5 linked regions of the Methanobrevibacter smithii ATCC 35061 genome follow. The protein of the gene in region 5 binds, or shares a complex with, the protein of the main gene of each other region. Links are inferred from orthologs where the notes say so. Each region holds a gene or a part of one and is shown on either strand. Other genes may lie near its edges.

Evidence for each region.
Region 1: MSM_RS05735 (region 5) and MSM_RS07185 share a complex: the UniProt entries of both Methanocaldococcus jannaschii proteins name them as parts of the 30S ribosomal subunit. The link is inferred for Methanobrevibacter smithii ATCC 35061 from one-to-one orthologs.
Region 2: MSM_RS05735 (region 5) and MSM_RS07175 share a complex: the UniProt entries of both Methanocaldococcus jannaschii proteins name them as parts of the 30S ribosomal subunit. The link is inferred for Methanobrevibacter smithii ATCC 35061 from one-to-one orthologs.
Region 3: MSM_RS05735 (region 5) and rpsE share a complex: the UniProt entries of both Methanocaldococcus jannaschii proteins name them as parts of the 30S ribosomal subunit. The link is inferred for Methanobrevibacter smithii ATCC 35061 from one-to-one orthologs.
Region 4: MSM_RS05735 (region 5) and MSM_RS00940 share a complex: the UniProt entries of both Methanocaldococcus jannaschii proteins name them as parts of the 30S ribosomal subunit. The link is inferred for Methanobrevibacter smithii ATCC 35061 from one-to-one orthologs.

What each region holds. Positions count from the first base shown.
Region 1 is NC_009515.1:1,454,757-1,460,818, reverse strand. What follows is about bases 3,105-6,062. They hold MSM_RS07185 (30S ribosomal protein S11), read right to left. Parts: upstream 4,801-6,062; coding sequence 4,408-4,800; downstream 3,105-4,407. Other genes in these bases: MSM_RS07175 (30S ribosomal protein S13), read right to left, coding at 5,440-5,883; MSM_RS07180 (30S ribosomal protein S4), read right to left, coding at 4,812-5,348; MSM_RS07190 (DNA-directed RNA polymerase subunit D), read right to left, coding at 3,571-4,395; MSM_RS07195 (50S ribosomal protein L18e), read right to left, coding at 3,206-3,571; MSM_RS07200 (50S ribosomal protein L13), read right to left, coding at 3,105-3,187. Also shown: rpsB (30S ribosomal protein S2), read right to left, coding at 1-201; MSM_RS07225 (4Fe-4S dicluster domain-containing protein), read right to left, coding at 254-448; eno (phosphopyruvate hydratase), read right to left, coding at 472-1,716; MSM_RS07215 (DNA-directed RNA polymerase subunit K), read right to left, coding at 1,856-2,053; MSM_RS07210 (DNA-directed RNA polymerase subunit N), read right to left, coding at 2,123-2,293; MSM_RS07205 (30S ribosomal protein S9), read right to left, coding at 2,345-2,746; more of MSM_RS07200, read right to left, coding at 2,765-3,104. UniProt on the Methanocaldococcus jannaschii protein: Located on the platform of the 30S subunit.
Region 2 is NC_009515.1:1,450,636-1,456,657, forward strand. The notes cover bases 3,105-6,022. They hold MSM_RS07175 (30S ribosomal protein S13), read left to right. Parts: upstream 3,105-4,300; coding sequence 4,301-4,744; downstream 4,745-6,022. Other genes in these bases: MSM_RS07165 (RNA degradosome polyphosphate kinase), read left to right, coding at 3,105-3,796; MSM_RS07180 (30S ribosomal protein S4), read left to right, coding at 4,836-5,372; MSM_RS07185 (30S ribosomal protein S11), read left to right, coding at 5,384-5,776; MSM_RS07190 (DNA-directed RNA polymerase subunit D), read left to right, coding at 5,789-6,022. Outside these bases: MSM_RS07155 (LemA family protein), read right to left, coding at 1-520; MSM_RS07160 (Ppx/GppA phosphatase family protein), read left to right, coding at 741-1,655; more of MSM_RS07165, read left to right, coding at 1,655-3,104. UniProt on the Methanocaldococcus jannaschii protein: Located at the top of the head of the 30S subunit, it contacts several helices of the 16S rRNA.
Region 3 is NC_009515.1:710,403-716,337, reverse strand. What follows is about bases 3,105-5,935. They hold rpsE (30S ribosomal protein S5), read left to right. Parts: upstream 3,105-4,114; coding sequence 4,115-4,756; downstream 4,757-5,935. Other genes in these bases: secY (preprotein translocase subunit SecY), read left to right, coding at 5,713-5,935; MSM_RS03690 (uL15m family ribosomal protein), read left to right, coding at 5,238-5,675; MSM_RS03695 (50S ribosomal protein L30), read left to right, coding at 4,770-5,228; MSM_RS03705 (50S ribosomal protein L18), read left to right, coding at 3,531-4,112; MSM_RS03710 (50S ribosomal protein L19e), read left to right, coding at 3,105-3,519. Also shown: rplX (50S ribosomal protein L24), read left to right, coding at 1-252; MSM_RS03740 (30S ribosomal protein S4e), read left to right, coding at 254-982; MSM_RS03735 (50S ribosomal protein L5), read left to right, coding at 979-1,491; MSM_RS03730 (30S ribosomal protein S14), read left to right, coding at 1,508-1,651; MSM_RS03725 (30S ribosomal protein S8), read left to right, coding at 1,664-2,056; MSM_RS03720 (50S ribosomal protein L6), read left to right, coding at 2,065-2,601; MSM_RS03715 (50S ribosomal protein L32e), read left to right, coding at 2,617-2,946; more of MSM_RS03710, read left to right, coding at 3,073-3,104. UniProt on the Methanocaldococcus jannaschii protein: With S4 and S12 plays an important role in translational accuracy.
Region 4 is NC_009515.1:184,842-190,915, forward strand. The notes cover bases 2,641-5,610. They hold MSM_RS00940 (30S ribosomal protein S27ae), read right to left. Parts: upstream 4,219-5,610; coding sequence 4,063-4,218; downstream 2,641-4,062. Other genes in these bases: argH (argininosuccinate lyase), read right to left, coding at 2,641-4,006; MSM_RS00945 (30S ribosomal protein S24e), read right to left, coding at 4,229-4,537; MSM_RS00950 (GTP-dependent dephospho-CoA kinase family protein), read right to left, coding at 4,551-5,060; spt4 (transcription elongation factor subunit Spt4), read right to left, coding at 5,072-5,248; MSM_RS00960 (DNA-directed RNA polymerase), read right to left, coding at 5,245-5,610. In the rest of the region: MSM_RS00905 (YigZ family protein), read left to right, coding at 1-145; MSM_RS00910 (rubredoxin), read right to left, coding at 157-276; MSM_RS00915 (rubredoxin), read right to left, coding at 324-482; MSM_RS00920 (acyltransferase), read right to left, coding at 594-1,208; MSM_RS00925 (ATPase), read left to right, coding at 1,318-2,349; MSM_RS00930 (eL43 family ribosomal protein), read left to right, coding at 2,370-2,591; more of argH, read right to left, coding at 2,588-2,640; more of MSM_RS00960, read right to left, coding at 5,611-5,802; MSM_RS00965 (inorganic diphosphatase), read right to left, coding at 5,822-6,074.
Region 5 is NC_009515.1:1,109,327-1,115,182, reverse strand. The notes cover bases 965-3,716. They hold MSM_RS05735 (30S ribosomal protein S27e), read left to right. Parts: upstream 965-2,126; coding sequence 2,127-2,306; downstream 2,307-3,716. Other genes in these bases: MSM_RS05720 (proteasome assembly chaperone family protein), read left to right, coding at 3,366-3,716; MSM_RS05725 (RNA-protein complex protein Nop10), read left to right, coding at 3,189-3,365; MSM_RS05730 (translation initiation factor IF-2 subunit alpha), read left to right, coding at 2,385-3,182; MSM_RS05740 (50S ribosomal protein L44e), read left to right, coding at 1,838-2,116; MSM_RS05745 (DNA replication complex subunit Gins51), read left to right, coding at 965-1,607. Also shown: pcn (proliferating cell nuclear antigen (pcna)), read left to right, coding at 1-702; more of MSM_RS05745, read left to right, coding at 762-964; more of MSM_RS05720, read left to right, coding at 3,717-4,136; MSM_RS05715 (DUF2112 family protein), read left to right, coding at 4,202-4,801; MSM_RS05710 (TIGR00375 family protein), read left to right, coding at 4,818-5,856.

The sequences.
Region 1 (6,062 bases), 340 kb from region 5 along the record:
TAAAATATCTTCTGGGTCGTATCTTGCTAAGAGTTTAGCAATTTGTCTAATTCTTTCATCAGTTTTTTGAATATCTAATACATATAAACCATCAGATCTTACTCTGAATATGTATTTTTCCATATCGCTGGTTTTTTGTTGGGTTCCGATATGTAAACCTGCTGCTAAGTAGTTATCTAATTCAATTAAAAGTTCGGACATAATTAATCACCTTAATTTAATAATATATTTTAATAATTTTTTTTAAATAAATTTAATCATCATCTTCAACATTGACACATTCTTCAGGACAGACATCCATACAAACTTCACAGAAACTGCAGTCTTCAGGATCTACAATTTCAACTTTGTCCCCTTCAAGAACTAAAACTTCCATTGGGCAAACGTCAACACATTCTGCACAATCAATACCTTTACACTTATCATAATTAATAGTTACAATAGGCATATCCAAATCTCCAATAAGCTTGTCTAAAATTCACCCATTTTTGGATTAGGAAGTTCTTCTTCAATACGGATGAGCTCGTTTAATTTAGCTATTCTTTCTCCACCGATAGCTCCGGTTTTAATCATAGGAGAACCGAAACCAACAGCCAAATGAGCAATAGTTGCATCAGTAGTTTCACCAGACCTGTGGGAAACAACAGGTACAATATCATTTTCTTTAGCTAATTTTACAGTAGCATAAGTTTCAGATAAAGAACCTATTTGATTTGGTTTAATAATGATTGCATTAGCCGCATTCATTTCAATACCTTTAGCTAAAATTTCTTTGTTAGTTACGAATAAATCGTCACCACAAATAAGACATTTGTCTCCAACTTTAGAAGTTAATTGAGCAAATCCGTCAAAATCAGACTCGTCAAATGGGTCTTCTACATAAAACATGTTGTAAGTTTCAATAATGTCTTTTACAAAGTCAATTTGATCTCCAGTATCTCTTTTGATACCATCTTGAGCATAAATATATTTCTGTTCATCTGCATTCCATAATTCAGAAGCAGCCATATCTAAGGAAGGTCTGATTTCAATACCAAGTTCATCACCAACTTCTTCACATGCCTGAGCTTGAATTTCCAAAGCAGCATCATTAGTAATGTTAGGTACCCATCCACCTTCGTCTCCTTTTCCACCAGTGAAATTGGAGTCTTTGGTTTGGATTAATTCTTTTAATCTTTTGTGAACACTTGAATTTGCAAATACTGCTTCAACCATATTTTTTGCACCGACAGGAACTACTAAAAATTCCTGAATATCTGGTGCATTAACTCCTGCATGTGCTCCACCATTCATCATATTTCCGAGAGGGAAAGGTAATTCATTTACTAAGTTTCCTCCTAAAAATTTGTATAACGGCATGTTATATGATGCAGCAGCTGCTTTAGCTACAGCCATGGAAACAGCTACAGTAGTGTTACCACCAATAGCTGAAAGATTGTCAGTTCCATCGACTTCTCTTAAAACTTCATCAATAGTAGCTATATCTTCAGCATCCATTCCAATAAGTTCAGAAGCGATAATGTCTTCAATTTCACTTACAATTACGTCCACTCCACCTTCAGGGAATGATACTACTTCTCTTGAACCAGTACTTGCCCCACTTGGTGCAGCAGCTCTACCAAACCCGTTCCAAGTAATTACATCTACTTCAACAGTTGGGTTTCCTCTGCTGTCCAAAATCTTACGAACCTGGACATCTTCTATTATACTATCCAAAAAAAACACCTCAGTGTCAATTAATTTATTACCATATAACCTATACTCATAAAAAATTAGTAAATTTCTTTATAGAGTTATGTTGGTATTTTTTATTTTTTTTAAATAATTTAATAATGAAATAAATAGAATAAACTATTTATTCATCATATCTTATTACATCTAATGGTAAAACTCCAGCTTTGAGTTCTTCATAAGCTATATCAATAGGATCCAATGAGTCACCAATCTCCACTAATGGTTTAGCACCCATTGAAATCTGAATTGCTCTAGCTCCAAGAAGTCTAGCTCTTTCAAACCTTGTTAAATTTTCTGTAGTCATGAATATTACTTCCATTTTTTAGGTATTACCGTTTACCAAGATTAATTTTATAAGTAAAAATATATCCCTACAACTTGTAAAAACCTATTCCCATGTTTCAACATGAGAAATTAACATTCTTCTACAACAATATCTGTTTAAGCCTAAGTCATCTAAGATATCTTTTGATTTTTCACCGGCAGCTAATCTTTTATTATATTCATCAAAGTAAGCTGATACTGGTTTTCCACAACTTAAGCATCTTATAGGAATCATTTATATCATCTTTTTAATTTTTTAAATAAAAATTATAAAATTACAGAAAAATTATCTGTAACTTTTTTGTTTACGTGCTCTTGCTCCAGGACCACCATATTTTTTAGGTTCTGAACGTCTTGGGTCACCTACTAACATAGTTCTGTCGTAGTGTATGAATTTATCTTTTAAATTCATATCTTGAGACCATTGTACAAGTCCTTTAGCAATTACCATACGTGCAGCTTCAGCTTGACCCATTACTCCTCCACCAACAACATGGATGTTAATATCCACTTCATTAGCTAAATCTCCAGCTAAGGTTAATGGTTCTTGTAATTTTAAGTTAGCGAGTTCTGGGGAGTAAAGTTCTAAAGGAACTCTGTTTATTCTTACTTTACCAGTACCTTCTTGAACAGTACCTCTTGCGATAGCTGTTTTACGTTTTCCACTTGTATGAATAACTTTAACCATAATCACACACCCACTTATCTAAAAGGTAGCTCCTAAAAGTTTAGAAACTTCACCTAATTCAATACCTTTTTTAAGGTTGTTGTACTCTGCTTCAGGAACTGCAACAAGATCAGCATCAGCATATTCTTCAGGTACACCAACATATGCTTTTAAACCTTTGAAAGCAACTCTACCTTTAGATTTTTTATAAGGTAACATTCCTCTTACAGTTCTTCTGAATATATCGTCTGGTCTTCTAGGATATTTAGGACCTAAATCACGAGGGTTAGAGATACTTGCTCTGTCTACTCTTTGTTTGTATTTTGCATAAGCCCAATCCTTATTACCAGTAATCATAATCTTTTCAGCATTAAGAATTACTACTTCTTCGCCTTCTAAGAGATTTTTACTAGTTACACTAGCTAATCTTCCTAAAACGCATCCTTCTCCGTCAATAATCATAATAACAACACATCCATCTTATTCCATGATTCTAATGTTGCTTCCTTTTGGATTAGATTCCATTATATCATCAATTGAGACACATTCTCCACCAGCACTTTCAATTTTTTCTTGTGCTTTTTGTGAGAATTTAAATGCTGCAACATTTACTTTTTCTGTTAAATCACCGTTAGATAATACTTTTCCAGGTACTAAAACAGTTTCATCAGCATTTGCATACCTTGCAATATCTGATAAATTAACTTCTGCAGTTCTTCTGTTAGACCTTCCAAGTCTATTAGCAACATCTTTCCAAATAGCTGCATTTTCTGTTTTTGATTTTTTATTAAGTTTATTAATAAGTTCAATAAGGTTAGGATTTGTTTTGATAATTTTCTTAACCATTATTTACTTCCTCCTTCACTAAATCTGATAAACTTATCTGCTTTTTCACCTAATTCATCGCAAGCTTGCAATAAAACTTCTTTAGGAGGCATTGATCCATCAGTTTCTATTCTAAATATAAAATCATTTTCATGATATCCTACATTGATGTAGCTTTCATCTTTTCCTTCAGATTGTGCATTTCTAATTGAAGCTCTTACACAGCTTTTACACATAGCACAGTCTTCAATGTCTAAAATCTTAATCTCTTTGGATCTTTTATCAGATTTTAAAACACCTCTTGGGCATGCATCAGCACATTCATAATCAATTCCCACATCCTCATTAAAAGTGATTTCAGGATATTGTTTATAAACACATACAGTAGTTGGCATCCATTTAGCATGTTCTTTTCCATATCCAACTTTTGCAACTGCTTCAATATTGAGTTTTTCGCCTTCTTTAAGTTTTACTAAAGGAATGGTATCATATACTGGTTTAATTTTTGAGTCTGAAGATATTAAATCCTTAGAATAAACAACTTTAGGTCCTTCTTCTTTTAAAGAAAACATGACACTATTGTTTTCCTCGTAATCATCATCACCAGGTAAAGGTAAACCTTCAATTGCATCCATGTTAGAAACTAAAGGAGTTAAACCAAGCCTATGAGCAAGTACCTCATTAAACATAGCTGAATCATTTCTCATGATATTTACATCTTCAATAGCTATTTTAGGTACATTTACCATTGCACACCTTCTAATAGCATTAATAAAAGGTACTTCTGCATCACGGACAATGAAAACAATTTCATCATCTGTTTGACTTTTAACTTCTATCTCCATATTAAACCCTTCTTAGACTCTTCTTCCTCTTTTACCACCAGGTCTTCCAGTACCGTCGTGAGGAATAGGAGTGATATCTTCTATTTTACCAATTTTAATTCCAGCTCTTGCTAAAGCACGAATAGTAGCTTGTGCACCAGGTCCTGGACTTCTGTGTCCGTTTCCACCAGGAGCTCTTACTCTAATATGTAAGCCAACAAATCCTTTTTCTTTAGCATCATCAGCTATTCTAGTTGCTGCAGCCATAGCTGCGAAAGGTGAAGCTTGTTGTCTATCTGCACGAACAACTTTACCACCTGACCATTGGGAAATGGTTTCAGCACCAGTAATATCTGTTACAGTAATAATAGTGTTATTGTATGATGAGTAAATATTAGCTATACCCCATTTTTCATCTTTTGCCATAATTACACCCTTTATTCCTCAGTAGCTTTTTCATTTTTGTTTTTATTGTACTCTTCAATCTGTTTAGCTACAGGTGATGATGGATAAAATCCAATTTCATCTTCTTGGCCTTTTAATACAACATAACTTGGTGAATTGATTTTTTTACCGTTTAAAGTTATGTGACCATGTACAACAAACATTCTAGCTTCTTTAGGAGTACGAGCTAAACCTTTTTTGTAAACAATAGTTTGTAATCTTCTTCTTAAGATATCTTCAACAGTTAAGTTTAAGACTTCTTCAAGTGCTGCACCTTCAGGCAAAACACCGGTTCTAGCTAAGTGTCCTAATAATTCTAATTTTTCATCTTGCATTTGGTCCATATCGAACCCGAGTAGGTATCTTGCTTCCCTACTGTATCTTCTAACTAAAGTATCAGCTTTCCAAATTTCTTTTTTGTTTTTTAAGCCGTATTTAGTCATCAATTTATTTTCATTTTTGATTCTTTCTGCATTCCAAGGATGTGGCGGTGTATTATACTTTTTCCTTGATTTTCTAGGTTGTCCCATTAAAACATCTCCTTTATAAAAATAATTAAATTAATACTATCATTGTAAAAAAATTATTGAGTAATATTAATTATAAAAAAAGTTCTCATGCTTATGAACGTTTTACACCAACTGAAGAACTGTTCCTGAAAGTAGATTTAGTTCTTTGACCTCTAACAGGTAAACCTGCTTCGTGTCTTCTACCTTTGTAACTTCTGGTTTTCTTCATTCTGTTTAAATCATCTCTTAAAGTCATGTCAAGATCTGATTCAATTAAATGAATATTTTCACCAGTTTCATAGTCTTCCCTACGGTTTAACATCCAATTAGGAATATTAAATTTCTGTGGGTTTTCTAAAATTTCTTCAATTTTTAAAACATCTTCATCAGCGATATAACCGATTTGAGCTTCAGAATCTAAATCTAAAGTACGGCACATAGTTGTGGATAAAGATATTCCAACACCTTTGATTTCGGTTAAAGCTTGTTCAATGGTTTTATTACCATCTACATCCTTTCTAGAAATACGCACCAAGTGCTTAAAGTCGTCTTCCATTAAATAACCTCCATTTATAGAGCGAATCTACGAGACGCAAAAGTAATAGATTCAAATGTTTTGATTTCAAAACACAGTTCTTTCAACAATTTAAAACTTAGTATTTACAACTAAGAGTGCAAAATATCAGTTTAACAAATAATTTAATAATCGTGAAAAAAATAATTAAAAAATCGTAT
Region 2 (6,022 bases), 340 kb from region 5 along the record:
CAAAAAAGTCAGCTTCTTTAAAATTAAACATTCCTGCAATAATATTGCTTGGGAATTGTTCGCATTTATTATTGTACATTAAAACAGCATCATTATAGAATTGTCTTGAGTAAGAAATTTTATCTTCGGTTTCTGTTAATTCGGATTGTAATTCTTTGAAATTTTGGTCTGCTTTCAGTTCAGGGTAATTTTCAGCAATAGCAAACAGTGATGTTAATGCACCAGTTAAAGCATTGTTGGCTTCACTAACTTCTTTAACGCTGCCTGCATTCATCAAACCGCTTCTTGCTTTGGTTACATTTTCAAATACATCTTTTTCATGACCTGCATAACCTTTAACAGTTTCAACAAGATTTGGTATTAAGTCATTTCTCCTTTTGAGCTGAACATCAATTTGAGAATAACTGTTTTTAACTCTGTTTCTTGCATTAACAAGGCCATTATATCCGCTAATGAGATATAATACAATAGCAAGTATGATTATTATAATTACTGCTAAAATAATCATGGTTGTATCCATATTTTTTACTCCTTTTTATTATTAATTTATATATTGATTGAAGTTTTATTAATATGTTGTTAATGGATTGTATTATTTTTTAAAAAATATTTGGAGTGGTTGGGAGATATTTAAAAATTGATAATTTTGAGTATTTATAGTAGTTTTTATATAAATATTAAGTAATAGATAGTGAAACTAAAATTGTGAGAAGGTATTAGTTTCAAATAAATAAATTAGAATGATAAAAATGTTATATGGAATTGTAGATATTGGTTCAAATACCATCAGATTAAAAATATATGAATATAAAAATAATAAAATCAAATCTGTTTTTTCTAAAAAGAAAACAGCAGGGCTTATTGCTTATCGTGATGACGGTAAATTAAACGATGAAGGAATAAATATTTTATCATCAATATTAAATAAATTTAATAAAATTATGAATTTATTGAATGTTGCCAGAAGATATTTCTTTGCAACAGCCAGTTTGAGAAATATTTCAAATACTTATGAGATAATTGCTTTTATAAAAGAAAAGATTGGTGTGGATATTCATATTCTTGATGATGAAACCGAAGCACAGCTAAGTTTCAATTCAGTTAAAAGCACAGGACTGAGCAGTGACGAGGGGATTCTTATTGATGTTGGTGGAGGCAGCTCTGAAATAATTGTTTTTGAAAATAAAACTCCTGTTGATAAAGGAAGTTTGCCTGTGGGATCTCTATCATGCTATGAAGATTATGTTGGAATCATGTTTCCAAATAAAAAGGAATCCGAAAATATTGAAAAAAGAGTAATTAAAGAAATTGAAGATTTGGGTTTGGTTAAAACTCATAAAAAATATTTGTTTGGTGTAGGTGGAACTGTAAGAAATCTTAAAAAATTATTGGTTCATCTCAATTTCATTAATGAAAAAAAAGATGCATTTCCAGTTTATTTGTTGGATGAAGTGTTGGATGAACTCAAATATAACAATAAAGAAGACTTTAATAAAATATTGAAAGTTAAGGCTGAAAGAATTCATACACTTGTGCCAGGAATTATAATTATTAAAACAATTGCAAAGTATTTTCATGTGGAGAAAATATGTGTTTGTAAAAATTCCATAAGGGAAGGAGTTTTATATTCACTTTTGGATGCTGAGGGATTATAATGAAAAAAAGGGATTATTCATACACTCAAAACAGGGAGCTGTCCTGGCTTAAATTTGATGACAGGGTTTTAAAAGAGGCAAAAGACAATACTGTTCCGCTGCTGGAAAGACTAAATTTCATATCTATTTTCACAAGCAATTTAGATGAGTTTTATATGGTCAGATGTGGAAGTCTTTTTGATTTAACTCTTATTGATGAAGATGACTGGGATAATAAGACTGGCTGGAGCCCTCAGGAGCAATTAGATGCCATATTTAAAGCTACTAAACCGTTATATGAAGAAAGAGATTTGATTTTTGATGAAATAGCTAAAGATTTAAGAAAATATGGTATTGTTAAACATAATTTCAATGAGTTAAATAGTAAGTTCAGACAGTATGCAACCCAGTATTTCTATGAAAATGTAGCTCCATTATTATCTCCTCAAATAATTGATTCTTATCATCCTTTCCCTCATATGGCAAATAAAAAGTTATATATTTATTGCATTTTGGAAAGGGGGGCCAGCAAGAAAAAAAATTCAAAAGAATACATTGGATTAATTCCAATTCCATATTCTCTGCCTGATTATGTTAAATTTCCGGATACAAATGAATTTATTTTAATGGAAGATTTGATTTATGCATTTGCTGAAGGTATTTTTACAAATTATAGGGTTAAATACCGGACTGTAGCTGCAGTAACAAGAAATGCAGATATAAACCTTCAAGATACTCCTATTGATGAGGATGAGGATTACAGACATTTCATGAAAAACATTCTTAAAAAAAGAAAAAGGTTGTCACCGATAAGATTGGAGTTTTACAAAAGCAATGATTCCACATACACCAAATATCTTAGAAAAGAATTGGGATTACATAAAAACCAGGTTTTCCTTACACAATCTCCAATAAATCTTGATTTTATTCATGATTTTATAAAAGAACTTCCTGGTGATGTAACTGATGATTTAACTTTTTTAGAGTTTACTCCTCAAAGGACAAGTCAAATTGACCCAAACAAATCATTGTTTAAGCAATTGGACAAGAAAGATATTTTGTTATTTTATCCATATCAAACAATGGACCATTTCCTTGATTTTTTAAAGGAGGCAGCGAATGATCCTGAAGTTTTATCAATTAAAATAACTTTATATCGTGTTGCAAGAACATCACGAGTTATTAAATATTTGATTGAAGCTTTAGATAATGATAAAGAAGTAACAGTTTTAATTGAGCTTCGTGCAAGATTTGATGAGAAAAACAATATTCATTATGCAGAATTGCTTGAAGAGGCAGGATGTCAAATATTGTATGGTTTTGTAGATTATAAAGTGCACTCTAAAATATGTACTGTAACTAAAAAACATAATGGAACTATAAAGCAGTACACACAAATTGGTACTGGTAATTATAATGAAAAAACAGCAAGGTTATATGTTGATTATTGTTATTTAACATCCAATCAGGAAATTGGAGATGATGCTACTGAATTCTTTAAAAATTTAGCATTGGCTAATTTACAGGGTCATTATAATAAGTTTCTTGTAGCTCCTACTTCTTTAAGGTCAGGAATCATGAATTTGATTGATAAGGAAATAGCTAAAGCTAAAAATAATCAGCCTGCTGAAATTTTGATGAAAATGAATTCATTTACAGACAGGAGAATCATTGATAAAATAGCTAAAGCTTCAAAAGCAGGTGTTACAGTAAAAATGATTATTCGTGGAATTTGCTGTATTATTCCGGGGCTTAAAGATAAAACAGACAATATTGAAATTCGTGGAATCGTTGGCAGGTATTTGGAACACTCCAGAGTCTATGCTTTTGGTGTTGGTGAAGACAGGATTTTATATATTTCAAGTGCAGATATGATGACAAGAAACACTGCAAAAAGAGTTGAAATTGCATGTCCTATTGAAGACAAAGCTATAAAAGCAAGAATTCTTGAAGATTTGGATATTATGTTAAAAGATGACATCAAAGGCCGTAGAATAAATTCCGACGGGGATTATGAATGCATACAGCAGGCACGTCATATCAATTCACAGGAATTTTTCCAGCAAAGAGCTATTGATGAAATGAAGGATGTTAAAGTTAAAAAAGATAATCCTAATTTTTTAAATTCTATTGTTGATAAAATTAAAAGTATTTTTAATTAAATAGTTTATAATGAAATTTTTATAAAAATTTCATTTTGATTCCATTTTCTAACAACTTTTAAATTTTAGAAGTTAGATATGCTATTATTAATCTTATTTTAACTTAAAAAAATCAATACCTTTATATAGGTAGAAAATTAAATATATTGTTATCATGTTAATTAGTGTTTAACATGATAGGCTAAGTATTTTTTATTATACTTGGAGCTATTTTAAGCAATAATGCCGAGATAGTCTAGCCTGGTAAGGCGCGAGACTGGAAATCTCGTGGGAGCTTTTCCCTCCTGGGTTCAAATCCCAGTCTCGGCGTTTATTAGTTTTTAACATACGATTTTTTAATTATTTTTTTCACGATTATTAAATTATTTGTTAAACTGATATTTTGCACTCTTAGTTGTAAATACTAAGTTTTAAATTGTTGAAAGAACTGTGTTTTGAAATCAAAACATTTGAATCTATTACTTTTGCGTCTCGTAGATTCGCTCTATAAATGGAGGTTATTTAATGGAAGACGACTTTAAGCACTTGGTGCGTATTTCTAGAAAGGATGTAGATGGTAATAAAACCATTGAACAAGCTTTAACCGAAATCAAAGGTGTTGGAATATCTTTATCCACAACTATGTGCCGTACTTTAGATTTAGATTCTGAAGCTCAAATCGGTTATATCGCTGATGAAGATGTTTTAAAAATTGAAGAAATTTTAGAAAACCCACAGAAATTTAATATTCCTAATTGGATGTTAAACCGTAGGGAAGACTATGAAACTGGTGAAAATATTCATTTAATTGAATCAGATCTTGACATGACTTTAAGAGATGATTTAAACAGAATGAAGAAAACCAGAAGTTACAAAGGTAGAAGACACGAAGCAGGTTTACCTGTTAGAGGTCAAAGAACTAAATCTACTTTCAGGAACAGTTCTTCAGTTGGTGTAAAACGTTCATAAGCATGAGAACTTTTTTTATAATTAATATTACTCAATAATTTTTTTACAATGATAGTATTAATTTAATTATTTTTATAAAGGAGATGTTTTAATGGGACAACCTAGAAAATCAAGGAAAAAGTATAATACACCGCCACATCCTTGGAATGCAGAAAGAATCAAAAATGAAAATAAATTGATGACTAAATACGGCTTAAAAAACAAAAAAGAAATTTGGAAAGCTGATACTTTAGTTAGAAGATACAGTAGGGAAGCAAGATACCTACTCGGGTTCGATATGGACCAAATGCAAGATGAAAAATTAGAATTATTAGGACACTTAGCTAGAACCGGTGTTTTGCCTGAAGGTGCAGCACTTGAAGAAGTCTTAAACTTAACTGTTGAAGATATCTTAAGAAGAAGATTACAAACTATTGTTTACAAAAAAGGTTTAGCTCGTACTCCTAAAGAAGCTAGAATGTTTGTTGTACATGGTCACATAACTTTAAACGGTAAAAAAATCAATTCACCAAGTTATGTTGTATTAAAAGGCCAAGAAGATGAAATTGGATTTTATCCATCATCACCTGTAGCTAAACAGATTGAAGAGTACAATAAAAACAAAAATGAAAAAGCTACTGAGGAATAAAGGGTGTAATTATGGCAAAAGATGAAAAATGGGGTATAGCTAATATTTACTCATCATACAATAACACTATTATTACTGTAACAGATATTACTGGTGCTGAAACCATTTCCCAATGGTCAGGTGGTAAAGTTGTTCGTGCAGATAGACAACAAGCTTCACCTTTCGCAGCTATGGCTGCAGCAACTAGAATAGCTGATGATGCTAAAGAAAAAGGATTTGTTGGCTTACATATTAGAGTAAGAGCTCCTGGTGGAAACGGACACAGAAGTCCAGGACCTGGTGCACAAGCTACTATTCGTGCTTTAGCAAGAGCTGGAATTAAAATTGGTAAAATAGAAGATATCACTCCTATTCCTCACGACGGTACTGGAAGACCTGGTGGTAAAAGAGGAAGAAGAGTCTAAGAAGGGTTTAATATGGAGATAGAAGTTAAAAGTCAAACAGATGATGAAATTGTTTTCATTGTCCGTGATGCAGAAGTACCTTTTATTAATGCTATTAGAAGGTGTGCAATGGTAAATGTACCTAAAATAGCTATTGAAGATGTAAATATCATGAGAAATGATTCAGCTATGTTTAATGAGGTACTTGCTCATAGGCTTGGTTTAACTCCTTTAGTTTCTAACATGGATGCAATTGAAGGTTTACCT
Region 3 (5,935 bases), 400 kb from region 5 along the record:
GATATTGGTAAAAGGTCTTTACCTATTAGGAAAGGAGACAAAGTTCAAGTTCTCCGTGGAGATTTTAAAGGACATGAAGGTGCAGTTTTAGGTGTGGACTATGGTTCATACAAAATAACTATTGAAGAAGTAACTTTATCAAAACCTGACGGAACTGCAGTTTTCCTTCCAGTAGATCCATCTAACGTAATGATTATTGATGCAGATATGGATGACGATAGAAGAATTAAAAATGTAACAGGAGACAATTAAAATGGCTAAAATGGGATCTAGAAAACATTTAAAAACATACAAAGCACCAAAAACTTGGCCTATTCATCCTAAAGAAGATACCTGGACTGTCAAACCTTCAGCAGGTTCACATTCTATTGAGAATTCTTTATCTTTAACTTTAGTTATTAGAGATATTTTAAAATTAGCTGATAATTCTAGGGAAGCTAAAAGAATCATCAACTCAGGTAATGTTCTTGTAGATGGAAGAGTAATTAAAGATTATAAATTCCCAGTTGGTTTCATGGATATTATTGAAATCCCAAAAACTGGTGAAGTTTATAGAGTGCTTTTAGATAAAAAAGGAAGATTACAATTAAATAAAATTGAAGAAAACGATTCTAAATTATGTAAAATAGTTAATAAATCTACTATTAAAGGTGGAAAAATCCAAGTAAACCTTCATGATGGTAAAAACGTAATTATTGATGAAAATGATTACAATGTAGGAGATGTTATTGACTTAAAAGTACCTGATCACGAAATCAATGAAGTTTTCGAATTAAAAGAAGGTGCTTGTGTACTCATTACTGGTGGTAAACACACTGGTGAATTAGGTACAGTTTCTGAAATTATTGTAAACGAATCTTCTAATCCGAACACTATTATTATTGAAAATAGTGCTAAAGATGAATTTTTAACTTTAAAAGATTATGCATTTGTAGTTGGTGAAGATGCACCAGCAATATCTTTATTGGAGGTTAATAAATGAACCCAATGAACGAAGTACAAATTTCTAAAGCTACTGTCAGCATTGGTGTCGGTGAAGCAGGTGAAAAATTATCCCGTGCTATTACCCTTTTAGAACAAATGTTCGATCAAACTCCAGTTAAAACATTTTCTAAAGTTACCAACCCTGAATTTGGTATTAGAAAACGTCAACCAATCGCATGTAAATTAACTTTACGTGGGGAAAAAGCTGATAAAGCTATTGAAATGGTTTTAGAAGGAATTAATAAAAATATCAAACCTACTCAATTTGATGCTCAAGGAAATCTTTCCTTCGGTATTAAAGAACATATTGATATTCCAGGTATGAAATATAATCCTGATATTGGTATTTTTGGTATGAATGTATCTGTTACTTTTGAAAAACCAGGTTACAGGATTGCTAAAAGAAGAATCCAACAAAAGAAAGTTCCAGCAAAACATAGAATTTCTAAAGAAGAAACTATGAAATACATGGAAGATAATTTTAATGTCAATTACGTGACTGAATAAATGTTAAGGTGATATTTTGCCAAGAAAATATGGAAAAGCTGCAAAAAAATGTACTCGTTGTGGAGACCACTCTGCTATGATTAGCAGGTACGGTCTTAGCTTATGCAGACAATGTTTTAGGGAAATAGCTCCTAAAATAGGTTTTAAAAAATATAATTAGAGGTGTTTTAATATGAGTCTCATGGATCCACTTGCTGATGCTTTAACTAATATTAGAAATAACGAATTACAAGTAAAAGACTCTTGTGTTATTTCACCTGCATCCAAATTAATTGGAGAAGTTTTAAGCACAATGCAAAAAGAAAATTACATTGGTAATTTTGAATATATTGATGATAACAGAGCAGGTCAATTCAAAGTAGAATTAGAAGGTAACATTAACAAGTGTGGTGTTATCAAACCTCGTCACGCTGTTAAAAAAGATGAATTTGAGAAATTTGAAAAAAGATATTTGCCAGCAAAAAACTTTGGTATTTTAATCGTTACAACTCCTGAAGGAATTATGACTCATTATGAGGCAAAAGAAAGAGGAATTGGCGGACGTTTGTTGGCTTACATGTATTAGGTGATAAAATGGTAGTAGCTGCAGCTATAAGGGAAGAAATTGAAATCCCTGAAGGCGTTGAAGTTATAATTAATAATAATGAGGTCACTGTAAAAGGACCTAATGGAGAAGACTCCAGAAAATTTACATATCCTAACGTGGATATTACTGAAGTTGAAAACAATGTTGTTTTAGAAACTTCATTCCCAAGAAAAAAAGATAAAGCAATGATTGGAACCACAAAAGCTCACATTAGTAATATGATTACTGGTGTTACTGACGGTTTTGAATATCATATGAAAATCGTATTTGCTCACTTTCCAATGACTGTGAAAGTAAACAAAGACGTTGTAGTAATTGACAATTTCCTCGGGGAAAGACATCCAAGAACTGCTAAAGTAGTAGGTAGTGCTAAAGTAGTAGTTAAAGGTGATGAGGTAACAATTACTGGTATCAATAAGGAACATGTTGGTCAAACCATGGCTAACTTGGAACAAGCAACTAAAATTAAAGGAAGAGATCCTAGAGTATTCCAAGATGGAATATATTTAATTAGCAAAGAATAGGGAATTGGTGATTAAATGGCTAATAAAAGATTTAAAAGACAAGAATATGCTCGTTATAAAAAACTTGGAATCAAATGGAGACGTCCTAGGGGTAAAACCAGTAAAATGAGAAGATACGAAGCAGGAAAACCTGATATGCCTGCTATCGGTTATAGAACTCCTAGAGCTGTTAGGGACTTACATCCTTCAGGTTATAATGATGTTCTTGTTCATAATATGGCGGAATTAGAAGACTTAAACCCAGCTACTGACGCTGCAAGAATAAGCGCTTCTATCGGTAAAAGGAAAAAAGACTTGATGTTAGAAAAAGCATCAGAATTAGGTATTAAAGTTTTAAATAAATAAATATTATATTCACATTTATTCAAGTTGAATCAATTCCGGGTTTTTTGAATTGATTTTTCTGATTTAAAGGGAATTTAGATTTTTATCTAAATTTATCAGCTATGCTGAAAATGGAGGATTATATATATGAATCTTACAACTCAAAAAAGATTAGCTGCTAGTATACTTAAAGTAGGACTCAATCGTGTATGGATTGATCCTGAAAGAATGGAAGAAGTATCCATGGCAATTACTAGGGAAGGTGTAAAGCAGTTAATAAATAATGGAGCTATTAAAGCTAAACCTCAAAAAGGTATTAGTAGCTACAGGTCTAAAAAATTAGCAGAACAAAAGAAAAAAGGAAAAAGGAAAGGTAGAGGTAGTGTAAAAGGAGCTAAAAAAGCTCGTAATCCTAAAAAACAAGAATGGATGACTACAATTAGAGCTTTAAGAAAAGACCTTAAAGAAATGCGTGATGCAAACGAAATTGATGCTACTACATACCGTAAATTATATAAAATGGCTAAGGGTGGTGCTTTCAGAAGTAAATCTTACATGAAAACATATGCTCGTGACCATGATTTAATTAAATAGGAGGAATAAACGTGGCTCAAGGATCAAATTATAAAGTACCATTTAGAAGGAGAAGAGAAGGAAAAACTGATTACGCAGCTAGGATGAAATTAGTCGATTATGACAAATCTCGTTTAGTTGTAAGACTTTCTAATGCTCATGCAACTGTTCAAGTTATTGATTATGCTCCTGAAGGAGATATTACCTTAGCATCTGCAGTAAGTAAACAATTAGCTAATTACGGTTACTTAGGTGGGGCAAGTAATACTTCTGCAGTATATTTAACTGGTTACCTTTGTGCTAAAAGAGCATTAGCTAAAGGTGTTGACTCTGCAATTTTAGACATTGGTTTAAAATCTGCTATTAAAGGATCTAAAGTATTTGCAGCTCTTAAAGGTGCTGTAGATGCAGGTTTAGATATCCCTTATGGTGAAGCTGTTTTACCAGATGAATCCCGTATTAATGGAGAACATGTAGCAAACTATGCTGAGTCTTTAGATGATGATGAAATTGCAAAATTATTCTCAAAGTATTTAGAAAGAGGTCTTCAACCAGCAGATTTACCTAAAAACTTTGAAGAAACCAAAAAGAATATCGATGAGGCAGAGGAATAACTATGAGTTTTAATATAGATGAATGGGAACCTAAAACTAAAATGGGTAAATTAGTTAAAGAAGGAACCATTACAGATATTGATGAAATCTTTGAAAAAGGTCTTCCTATAATGGAATTAGAAATTGTAGATGCTTTAGTTCCAGATTTAGAAGAAGAAGTAATGGATGTTAACTTAGTTCAAAGAATGCACAAATCTGGTAGGAAAGTTAACTTCAGAGTAATTGTTGCTGTAGGTAACAAAAACGGTTATGTTGGATTAGGTCAAGGAAAAGCTAAAGAGGTAGGTCCAGCTATCAGAAAAGCTGTTGACAATGCTAAATACAACCTTATTAAAGTAAGAAGAGGTTGTGGAGATTGGGGTTGTGTTTGTGGTAAAGAACACACTGTACCTTTCAAAGTACAAGGTAAAGCAAGTAGTGTAAGTGTTTCCCTTATGCCTGCACCTGCTGGAGTAGGTTTAGTAGTTGGAGACGTCGGTAAAACTATCTTAAATCTTGCTGGTATTAAAGATGTATGGTCTCAATCTTTCGGTCAAACCCAAACTACTGTAAACTTTGCTAATGCTATATTCGATGCTTTAAAAACTTTAAGTGCTGTTAAAGCTAGTGAAGCTGACCTTAAGAAAATGGGAGTTAAATATTAGACGGTGATTAAATATGTTTTTAGTTATAAGAGTTAGAGGAACTACTGGTGTTATTAAAAACATCGCTGATACTTTAGACATGTTAAGACTTAACAGAATTAGCCATGCAGTTTTAGTTGAAGATACTCCAAGTTACAACGGTATGCTTCAAAAAGCTAAGGATTACATCACTTGGGGTGAAATTGATGCAGATCTTTTAGCTGAAATTATTGCTAAAAGAGGTAAATTCACTGGTAACAACAAAGTTACTGATGAATATGTAGCTGAAAATTCCGATTACAAAAATATTGATGAATTAGCTAAAGCTGTAATTGCTGGCGAAGTTAAATTAATGGACTTAGATATTAAACCTGTATTCCGTTTACACCCTCCAAGAAAAGGATACGAAGACATCCGTCTTTCTGTTAAAGAAGGAGGATCCTTAGGTTACAGGGGAGAAAATATTAAAGATCTTGCAGAAAGAATGCTTTAGGTGTATAAGATGATTAGATCAAAACGTAAAATTAATAAACTCAGAGGTTCTAGATCCAACGGTGGAGGCTGTACCAAAAAACGTAGAGGTGCAGGTAACAAAGGTGGTAGAGGTAATGCAGGAGCTTCCAAACAACATTGGACTTGGACTGCAAAATTTGACCCAGACCATTATGGTAAACATGGATTCAAAAGACCTCAAAAAATGATTAAAAAAGTAAATCCAGTTAATTTAAGTTACTTGGAAGAACAAGCTGATAATTTAATTGAAAGCGGTAAAGCATCTAAAGATGGAGATTCCATTGTTATTGATGTTACTGAATTAGGTTATGATAAAGTTTTAGCTAAAGGTAAAATAACTAAATCTTTCATTATTTCAGCACCTCAATTTTCTGCTTCAGCTATTGAAAAAATTGAAGAAATGGGAGGAGAAGCTATCGAATTATAGTTTCTTTTTTTCTTTTCTTTTTTATTAGAGGAATAAAATGTCATCATTAAAAGTTTTAGAGCCATTATTTAGGTTTTTACCAGAAGTAAAATCTCCTGTTCATCATGAAGATTTTAATGAAAAACTTAAATGGACTGCTCTTATTTTGGTATTATACTTTATATTAACTGAAATACCATTATATGGTTTGAGTTCTGCAGCAGTGGACCAGTTTGCTCAGTTAAGAGCAGTTATGGCGGGAAGTTTCGGTTCAATTTTAA
Region 4 (6,074 bases), 920 kb from region 5 along the record:
AATCATTCAAAAAGATTTTGGTGAAAAAATTAGCTATGATTTAGTTTCCAAAAACAATAAGAATATAAAAGAAATATTTGAAAAATTCCACAATAAGATTAAGGTTAATTTTAAAAATAAGCAGGTTTTAAAAAAGATAAAATGAAGAATAAATAATTATTGTTCTTCAAATTGGTCTTTTCCTACACCACAAAGAGGACATACCCAGTCATCAGGTAAGTCTTCAAAATCGTCGCCTTCGTAAACATATCCACATACTTTACATACATAAGCCATAATAACTCCTCCTTAAATAATTTAGAATCAATTTCTTTTGTCCAAACCTACAACTGTTTAAACAAAGCTTTGCCGGCACCACATCTTGGGCATTTAAAGTCATCAGGTAAATCTTCAAATTCTGTACCTGCTTCAATGCCTTTTTCTGGTATGCCTTTTTCACTGTCGTAAATATATCCACATACACTACATTTCCATTTAGACATAATATCTCCTTTCTAAAATTTATTCCTATTTAAATTATTTAATTTAAACAATTATTTATCTTATTAAAACTAGTATATAATCCTTTCGAAATTTGTTCGAAAATATGCAAACTATAATTTGTTTGGAACTTTCAAATGGTCAGGAAGAGGCTTGATTCTTGCAGGAGTTCCAATAGCCAAATAAAACGGAGGAACACTGTGAATAACAATGGCTCCTGCAGCTACAATAGATCCCTCACCGATTTCAACATTGGATAAAAATGTAGTGTTGCCACCAATAGAAGCTCCCCTTCTTATTTTAGGCCCCTGCAATTCATAATTAATTCTTACAGGATACTTATCATTAGTAAAACAGGCACAAGGTCCGATAAAAACATTATCTTCAATTACTGAATTGGTAGGAATATAAACATTAGACTGAATGCTGACGTCATTTCCGATTATAACCTCACCTTCAATTACAGTGTTTGTTCCGATTAAAACATCATCCCCAATATTTGTATTCTCACGAATAACAACATTATGACCTGTTCTGAAATTATCCCCAATTACAACATCATTATAGATAATTGAATTGGAACGAATTGTATGATTTCTTCCAATAACCGGAGGTCTGGAGTCCGGAGAATATTCTACACCGAATCTTATATTGTCCTCAGGTAGAAAGGTAGGTGTTTCTACATTTTTTACTCGATTATCACCCAATCCTCCTAAAAACTTAACCATTTTATCGCACCTTCATTTAATTTAAAAATATGATATCTGTTAAACTATATTTAATAATATCTTAGTATATATTATTTACTAGACAATCAAGAAAAATATTGCAAATTTGGTGAAAAACTTGTATACTAAAGAAAAACTGACAGAAGAAATAAATCAGGTAAGAAAACAGATAGGTCATGAAGAGCTTGAAATCCATATTGAAGACATTTACTACAACGAAAAGGAAAACGAATTATGGATAATAACCCAGGACAGACCTGACAAATCTGCAATTATCGGAAAAGGCGGATGGGTAGTTGGAAAGCTAAGAGAAAAATTAAAAATAAACAGCATCCATGTGGAAAGCTACGGAGATTACCTGACCAAGGAATACAAACTTAAACTTTCCAAAAAAACATTGGATGAATTTAACTCTGATTTAACAGGAATCCAGAACCTGAAAAAAATTCTAAGCTCCAAATTAGAAAACATCTACAGCTTTGACTATAACAGCTATTTTGAAAGCAATGTATTTAAAGAATCTGAAAAAACAGAAGCAGTAGTTGCCCTGTCCGGTGGAGTTGACAGCAGTTTTTCATTAATTTTAGCAAAATACCTGGGATTCAATCCCACAGCGGTTACAATTGATCCGGGAACTATTATTTTACCAAATCAGTATAAAAGAAACATCAAAAAATTAACTGACCAGCTGAATGCAGGTCATGAATATATAAAAGCAGATTACAGTGAAATAATCAGGGAATCCCTAAACGGAAGATTCCATCCCTGCGGAAGATGCTCCAAACATACTGAAGAACTAATAAATCAATATGCAATAAACAATAATATCCCAATAGTCATATTTGGAGATATGCTCTCAACAGGAACACAATGCATAACCCCGCAGGAAAAAGGCCTGTACCGCCTTAACTTACCTGCAAGTTTAGCTGTTGGAAAACAGGAAAACAAATCCCTAACACAGCAATTTGATTTGCAGTCATTTAGCGGATTCGGATGCCCTCTGTTATACGAAGTCCATAGAAAATACCCATATTTAAAAAAATACTCCATTCAAAGAATATTACGGGAAACAAGGTCTTCAGCTCTGGAAGTAGGGGAAGCTCTTGATTTGATATGGAGTTTCTACAATACAAAAGATTAAATAGAGCATAGGTAAAATTAATGAATATGTTATTTAAAATCTGCCCACGTTGTGGATCAAAAAAAGTAAAATGGATTATTCCTCAAAACTGGTCAACCTGGGAATGCTATGACTGTGATTACACAGGTCCGATTATAGAAGGTAATGAGGAGTTATCTGAGGAAATACGTGAAGCCTATCTTGAATCACAAAAACATCCTCAAGAAAACACAGATGAAGATGAAGAATTGGAAAAGGATTAAATTCCTTTTTTCTCAAATTCTTCATTTAAAAATTCTTTAATATTGTCTCTAGCTATTTCAACCATAGCAGGAGAAGGACCACCCGGAACAGTTCTCATTTTAACATTTTCTAAAGGATTTAAAGCTTTCTGAACCAAATCATCTTCAAGACCTAATTTTTCAAAACCAAGTTCTGAAGCTATATCATCAATATATTCTGATGTAATGTCTGCTTCTTTTAATCCGCTGGCAGTAGCTTCATTGACTATTCTGCCTACAATTTTATGAGCTGTCCTAAATGGAATCTGTTTTTCACGAACCATAATATCTGCCAAATCAGTAGCTGTAGCAAAATTAGTTCCGGCTAACTCCAAACATCTGTCTTCCTTAAATTTAACAGAAAGCAACATTTTTGTAACTATTGATAAAGTGTCTTGAGTTACTTTAACTGCATTCCATAAGTGAGGAGTGATTTCCTGCAAGTCTCTATTATAGGTGTAAGGAATTGCTTTTAAAATAGTTAAAATAGTTACAAGTTCACCGTTGACAATTGTTGATTTTGCTCTTGCAAGTTCAGCAACATCAGGATTTTTCTTTTGAGGCATAATAGATGATGTAGATGAATATTCATCAGCCATTTCTATAATACCGAATTCATAAGTACTCCATAAAATAAGTTCTTCACAGATTTTGGATAATGTTGTACATAATGCAGATAAATCAAAAACTGTTTCTGAAATGAAATCCCTTGAAGAAACACCATCCATTGAGTTTTCAAGATAAGCATCAAAACCAAGCAAATCAGTGGTTAACTGTCTGTTGATCGGGAAACTGGTTGTAGTCATAGCTGCTGAACCTAAAGGATTTAAATTGACACGTTTATAAGTATCTTCCAAACGTTCATAATCTCTTTTAAGTGCCTGTACATGAGCCATCAAATGATGAGCTATTGTAATTGGCTGTGCATGCTGAAGATGAGTATAACCTATAAAAACAGTTTCCAAATGCTCACCTGCTTTTTCAACCAGCCCTTCCATAAATTCCAAAATACCGATTTGGGTTTCGGTAATTTTATCACGAAGAACCAGTCTGACATCAGTAGCTACCTGGTCGTTACGTGATTTGGCTGTATGCATAAAACCTGCAGTTGGACCTATTTTATCAGTAACATAATTTTCAATAGCCATGTGAATATCTTCAACAGAAGGGTCGAAAACAAGCTCATTATAGCCATCTTCTTTTAACTGGTCAAGAGCACCTAAAATATTATCTGCTATTTCATCATCAATAATATTTTCTTCTTTTAACATCAAAGTATGTGCAAAATTGGTTTTAATATCAGCTTCAAAAATAATTTTATCAAATTCAAGTGATGAAGTATATTCAGCGGCTTCATCAGTCATTTCTGTTTTAAGTCTACCACTTCTTAAATTCACAAGACTCCCTTCTTAAAAATAAATTTTATAAAAAAAATAGTTAAAAAAAAGATTGTTTAATCTTTTTTCATTTCAGTGTATCCACATTTACCGCATGCGTATCTATTACCATGATCAGCCATAAATACACCGTCAGAACAACGAGGACAAACTGGGTTTTTTCTTTCGATTTTATCTCCGTCTACTTTGTAAAGATCAGATTTTTTTACCATTAGAATCACCTTATTCTTCGTCTTCTTCAGCTTCTTCAGAAGCTTCAGTATTTTTAGCTATTACACTTTTAGTTTCAATGTATTCTAAATCTTCTACAGTTTCGTAAACTTTAGCATAACCTAATGCTTTAGGTTCACCGTAGTGAGGTTGTACATTATCTACAACAGTAGATTCTTTTTTAGAATTTAATAAAGCTACTAATTTACTTTTGATATCGGTAATTTTTGGAGTAGCTTCTCCTTCATATTCAACATAGAATTTTATTTCTCTTCTGTTAAAAACTTTATTTTCCTTATCTTCAAAAATATCAATTTCCATAATTAACCCTCTTTTATTCTTTAATAAAGGTATCAATAAGATTTTGAGCATAATCTTTAGCATCACAAACTTTTAAAAGTACCAAACCTTCATTTGGTTGACCGTACAAGATAGTAGTCTCATCACTAGCCATTAAGATGCAAGGAAGAACTGCAAGATCTTCTTCCCCGTCTACTTCAATTACATGACAATTTCCATCACCAGATAACTTCATAGCTTGGCCTATGGTTTCCCATAGATCATCTGTAATGGTCCCTGCAGGGTTTTTAGCTTTTAAAATATTTTCTGCCTTGATAACTTCATGATTATGATTTTTTCTTTGAATTAAATTATCAATTATACCAATGTCAGGATATAATTCATATTTGGTAAGATTATTAAAAGTTGCATCACCAACAGAAATTAAAAACTCAGAAGATTTAATTTCTTCAATAGCATCTTCAAAGTGAGGATATAATTTACCTAACGGTTTTTTAAGCTTTGAAATAGTATCCTTATTTAATTCTGCATCTAAACGTAACACAATAAAACCTTCTACCTTACTCTTAAACAATATTCGCCAGCTAAATCTATATTTAATTCATTAGCTAACTCAGATTCTTCAGGTTTTGTAATTATTAAAAGACCGCTCCAGTTATCTGAAGTTGGGTTACCGCAGACTGGACAACGTTCTTTATTAGTAATATATTTACAAACTGTACATGCATTCATGATTTAGCCTTCTTATTTTTATTTTTAGCTTCTTCAATCCATTCAAATCTACCTAAATTATTTTGTCTCATGGTAAGACCTATTTTAGTATTTTTGGTAGAGTTATCTTTAAGACTGATAGCTACAATTCTTGTTCTAACTAAATCTCCTTCATCTAAAGTTTTATTAGATTCTTTTGCAAGGAGTGCTCCTCTTTTAGAATCGTAATTAATATAATCATCAGTGACTTGGGAAACATGAACCAAACCGTCCATAGGTCCAATTCTGACAAAAGCACCAAATTCAGCTATTTCTATTACTTCACCATCAATAACTTCTTGCTGTTCAGGTTTGAAGAATATTGCATTAAACACAACATTATGGTAAGAAGCTCCATCTCCCATGATGAGTCTACCTTCACCAATTTCTTCAATTTCATTAACACAAATAAGTAAACCTAATTTTTTATCTAAACGGCCGTTATATGTATCATTTAAAGTTTGAATAGCTACCTCTTCAAGAGGATCATCAAATCTATAAGGTGGTATTCTTACAGTATCCTCAATTTTAGTCATGTAATACAAAACAATCCCTCTATTCGTATTTTTCTTTATACATTTCTAAAGATCTTAAAAGTTCTTTTTTAGCTGACTCTTTACCTTCCCAGCCTTTAGTTTCAACAACTTTTCCTTCAAGATTTTTATAAACTGAGAAAAAGTGTTCAATTTCTTTTAATAAATGAGATGGAACATCACTGATGTCTTGAACATCACTGAAACGTGGATCGTCTTCAGGTACAGCTAAGATTTTGTAATCTTTGTCTCCACCGTCAATCATACCCATAATT
Region 5 (5,856 bases):
TTAAAAACCAGTTTTGATGCTATTTCATCTATTGTTGATGAAGTACAAATCCAAACTGATAGTGAAGGTATGAGGTTAGATGCCTTAGACCGTAGTCATATAACATTCGTACATTTAGAATTAAAAGCAAGTTTATTTGATGAGTATGTTTGTGATGTTCCTGAAAAGATTAATATCGATACTGGGGAATTCATGAGTGTTCTTAAACGTGCAAAATCTCAAGATAGAGTTATCATGTCTTTAGATGAAGGTAATTTCATAATTACTTTTGAAGGGGATGCTACAAGAACTTTCAAAATAAGATTGATTGATATTGAATATGATAATCCTACTCCTCCAGAACTTGAACATCCTGCATCTTTCAAAGTTCACTTTGGAATTTTAAAGGATGCAATTAACGATATTGATATTTTCTCAGATAAAATAGCTCTTCAAGTTGATGAAGATTACTTTAGAGCATCTGCTGATGGTGAATTTGGTGATGCAAGTGTCAAATACCTTCATGGTGAAAATATCAACACTCAGGAAAAATCTTTATTCTCACTGGACAAAATTAGGGAAATGCTTAAAGCAGACAAATTCTCTGAAGAAGCTGAAATCGGTTTAGGTACTGACATGCCATTAAAATTAACTCTCAATATGGTTACTGGTGATGGTAAACTTAGTTTCTTACTTGCTCCAAGATTAGAATCAGATGAATAATTATTTCATCTATAAACTTTTTTTTATTTTTATATTAAACTCCTCAGAGATGGTATTAAGTGGATCAATTCTTTCAACAATTACGTAAAATTCAAAAAAAAGAGCGTAGTAACGGTACATTGGCCCGTGTAGAAGACTCTTTTTATAAGGATATTCATAAATATTTGGATGAGTTAAGAACCCATATAGGCAATGATCCATTTGCTGCAGAACAGTATCTGCTAAAAGATACTCAAAGAATAGCTACTGAAATTTGTGAAAGACGTGAACACAAAATTACTGATGCAGCGGTTGTTAATATTCACAGGTCTTACCATTTATTTGCAGGCAAACCGCAATTTGATTTAATTGACACAACACCTCTTAATTTAACTCCCGAGGAAGAAAAATTTTACTTTTCTTTAATTGATACTTTAACAAATCATAGAAAAAGCATTTCACTTGAAAAACTATCTTCTGAAGAAGATATTCCAAATGAAACCAAAGCTCCTATTAAAGAAACTCCTAAACCTCAAAGCACTACTTTAGATAATGGAGTTGAAAGTTCTCAGGATGATGCGGTTTTAAATAGAATCGATGAAATTTCCAAAGCGAAAGTAATTACTGATGAAAAGGCAGAGCCGATTGAAAAACAAATTCAAAAGTCAAATATTAAACCTGCTAAAGTTGAAGATGATATATCTGAGTTAGCAAGAGATAATGATGAATTTGTTGACTTGGAATCTATAAAAATAGCTAAAGATTCAGAACTAGTTACAATGCTTGTATTTGATGATGTTGATTCTATTGTTGGAGTTGATGAAAGAGTTTATGGTCCCTTCAGACCACAAGATCTGGTAGTTTTACCTAAAATCAATGCTAAAATTTTTGTTAAAAATCATAAAGCCCGTTTTGTTAAAATCTAAACCTTTAAATATTGTAAAGAATATAAATACAAACCGTATCTATTTGTGATAATAAGAAATTATATTTTTTATATAATTTGGATTTCTGCTTTGTGTAAACGGAGTATGTTACAATAAAGTTTTAATCCTCTAGATCTTTGATATTTTTCAGACTGGATAAAATTCTCATATAGATTTATAATAATTTAATTAATCGGACACTTTTTAGTGTAAAATTTAATGGTGGAAATATGAAAATACCAAAAGAAAAAAGAACTTACTGTCCACATTGTAAAAAACACACAATGCATGAAGTACATACTGCGAAAAAAAGAAAAGCTAGTGAGTTAAAATGGGGACAAAGACAATTCAGACGTGTAACTGCTGGATATAGAGGTTACCCAAGGCCTTTACCTGCCGGAAACAAACCAGTTAAAAAATTAGATTTAAGACTTAAATGTAAAGAATGTGGAAAATCTCAAATTAAAAAATCATTCAGAACTGGTAAAGCAGAATTTGTAGCTAAATAAGGTGGTTAACATGGTTAGTAAAGGTAGAGGAAACTTTTTAAAAGTAAAATGTTTAGATTGTGACAATGAACAAATCATCTTTGATCGTGCTGCATCAGATGTAAAATGTATCATTTGTGGTAAAACACTTGTCAAATCTCGTGGTGCTAAAGCTAAAATTATGGCACATATTGATAAAGTTTTAAACTAGATTCAATCGAAATTTTTTAATCTAGCTTATTATTTTTTCTATTTTTTTTTAAATTTTTATTTTATTTTTGGTGATTATATGGTAAGGAAAAATCAAGAATGGCCTGACGAAGGAGAACTTATTATTGGTACTGTTTATAAAGTTCTTAACTATGGGGCTTTCGCAAAATTAGAAGAATACCATGGTAAAGAAGCTTTTATTCACATTTCTGAGGTATCTTCTGGTTGGGTAAAAAATATCAGAGACCATGTAAGAGAAAATCAAAAAATAGTTTGCCGTGTTCTTAGAGTAAATCCTAAAAAAGGACATGTAGATGCTTCTTTAAAAAGAATTAGGGAAGATCAAAGAACTAAAAAAATCCAGCATTGGAAAATTGAACAAAAAGCTGAAAAATTCCTGGAATTATCTGCTAAATCATTAGGCAAATCTTTAAATGATGCTTACGATGAAGTAGGTTATGAGCTAATGGATATTTTCGGTGATGTTTACGGTGCTTTTGAAACAGCAGCTGATGATGGTGCAAAATCTCTTACTGATGAAGGTATATCTCAAGAGTGGGCTGATGCTATAACTGAAATAGCTAATAAAAATATTACTCCTCCTGAAGTTCATATCAGCGGGTATGTTGATATTGAAACTTTCGTCCCGGATGGTGTTGATGTCATTATTGAAGCTCTTAAAGCAGCTGAAGATAATGGTGACGAAGAGGAAGAAATCAAGGTTCAATGTGTTGGTGCACCAAGATATAGGATAACTGTAAAATCCACTGATTACATTTTGGCTGAAAAAGCTCTTAAAGCAGCAGCTGACAGATGTATTGAAATAGTTGAAGCTTCTGAAGGAAATGGTTCTTTCTTAAGAGAGTTGGATAGCTAGATTTTTATGAATATGAAAATGAACAAATGTCCTGATTGTAAAATTTATACAATGGAGGATGCTTGCCCTCAATGTGGCGGTGAGCTTAAAGTTATTTATCCTCCCAAATTTTCTATTGAGGATAAATACGGAAAATATCGCCGAATATTAAAAAAAGAAGCTATGAATAAAAAGGATGATTAGATGGAAATCACACAAATTACTGTTTTAGAGGATGTTGAATTAAACAATCCTGTTTTTATAGAAGCATTGCCAGGTATTGGTCATGTAGGTAAATTAGCTGCAGATCACATGATTGATGAATTTAATGCTACTAAATTTGCAGAAATTTATTCTCCAAGTTTTCCTCCTCAAGTTTTTGTTGGGGAAGAAGGATTAATTGAAAACATGATTAATGAATTATATTATGTTAAAAATGTTGGAGAAGACAATTTGGATATCATTATTCTTGTTGGAAACACTCAAGCTTTATCTCCTGAAGGTCAATATGGTGTATGTCAGGATATATTAAACTTTGTTAAGGGTAAAGGAGCTAGTAAAATATTTACATTAGGTGGAATGGCTACTGGTCAACCTGTTGAAGAATCTAAGATTTTTGGAGCAGCTACTGATGAAGAAAACATAGAACTTTTAAAAGAAGCGGAAGTTGAAATAAGATCTAATGACGGTGGAATTGTTGGAGCTTCCGGTTTGTTTTTAGGTTTAGGTCTTCGTCAGGAAATGAATGGTATCTGCTTAATGGGTCAGACTCCAGGATATTTCATTGATGCGCAGTCAGCTGAAGCTATTTTAAATAAATTGGCTGTTTTACTTAATTTTGAAATTGATACTGATAAATTGGAAGAAAGAGCTGAAGAAACTAAAGAAATGTTGGCTAAAGCTCAACAAATGGAACAAGACATCATTAACAAAGCTAATGCTAGCAGTAGTGATGATTTAAGATATATTGGATAAATATATCATTTTTTTTACTTTTTTTTAAGATTTGGCTGTTTTAATAAAATGAGGGGGTATTAATCATGAAAGTAGCTGTTATTCCAGATGCTGCTATGATTGTAGTTCCATTAATTGAAAAGAACGGTCATGAATATATATCACCAACAAATTTCTCAAAGTATAATAATATGGATGTTTCCGGTGGAAAATGTGATGATACTCAGGCTCCATATACTTTAAATAGGGATAATATTTTACTGGGCAGTTCTTATTTTTCAAATGAATTGCCTTCAGGAATCAAAGGTCGTTTAACATTATTTTCCAGGGTTTTGGAATTGGCAGATGCGTTTATTGTCATTGGAAAAAGACCTGATCATTATAAAAAAATGTATGATGTATTAAATGAATTGATTTTATTTGGAGGTTCTGGATGTTCTAATGAACGTAAATTGGTAATGGCTTTGATTAAAGATAAAAAAGTACCTATTTTGGAATTGGCTTATCCAACAACCAGAAATGATTTGATTAATGTAATTGATAGAGCTAATGATTTTTTAAAAAATTTAACTTCAATTAATGGAATAGTTAATGAAGATAATCTGGATGCTGATTTAAAAAAACATGAAGGAAGTCTGGATTACAAAGAGTTTAAGAAAATATTAGATGATTTAATATATTATTAATAGCTAATTATTATCCATGTTAGTTAATGCTGATTTTCATGTTCACAGCTGTTTTTCAATGGCTTCATCTAAAGACATGCTAATAAAAAATATGGCTCCTAAATCAAAACTTAAGGGATTGCAACTTTTGGGAACTGGAGATGCATTTCATCCGGGCTGGTTAAACATTATTGAGGAAAGTACAACTTGTAAGGGAGATGGAATTTACACTGCAGATGATATGGATTTTGTTCTAACAACAGAAGTTGAAGGAAAAAACAGGATTCATCATTTGATAATAATTCCGGATATTGGTACTGCAAGGGAACTGTCTGAAAAACTGGTTTCTAAAAATAAGGAAAGTGACGGGAGACCTAGGACAAAGTATTCTGGAGCAGAACTTTTAGAAATGGTTAAAGAGTATGATTGTTTAATTGGACCGGCTCATGCTTTTACTCCATGGACAGGAATGTATAAATCTTTTGACAGTATTTATGATTGCTATGGCAAGGCTCCTGATTTTGTAGAGCTTGGATTGTCTGCAGATACATTTATGGCAGATACTGTAGCTGAACTTAAGGATTTCCCGTTTCTTACAAATTCTGATGCACACTCTCCGTGGCCACACAGATTAGGTAGGGAGTTTAATCAAATTGAGCTTGAAGATATGTCATACTCATCAATAAAAAAAGCAATAAAAAACAAAGATATTAAAGCAAATTATGGGTTGGTGCCAAATCTTGGTAAATATCATATGACTGCATGTACCAAATGCTACAAATTAGTTGATCCGTTAATAGCTAAGGAAAATAAGATGAAATGCAGCTGTGGGGGAACAATTAAAAAAGGGGTTGATTTCAGAATAAGTGAAATAGCTGATTATGATGAACCGAAACATCCTGATTTCAGACCTAAATATGTTCATTTAATGCCTCTGGCTGAATTAATATCAACAGTTTATGACAAGGGAGTTACAACAAAAACAGTTCAGAGAAAATGGCAAAATCTGATAGATAACTTTGGAACTGAAATTGATATATTGGTTAATGCATCTATAGAAGAGATAGCTAAAACAG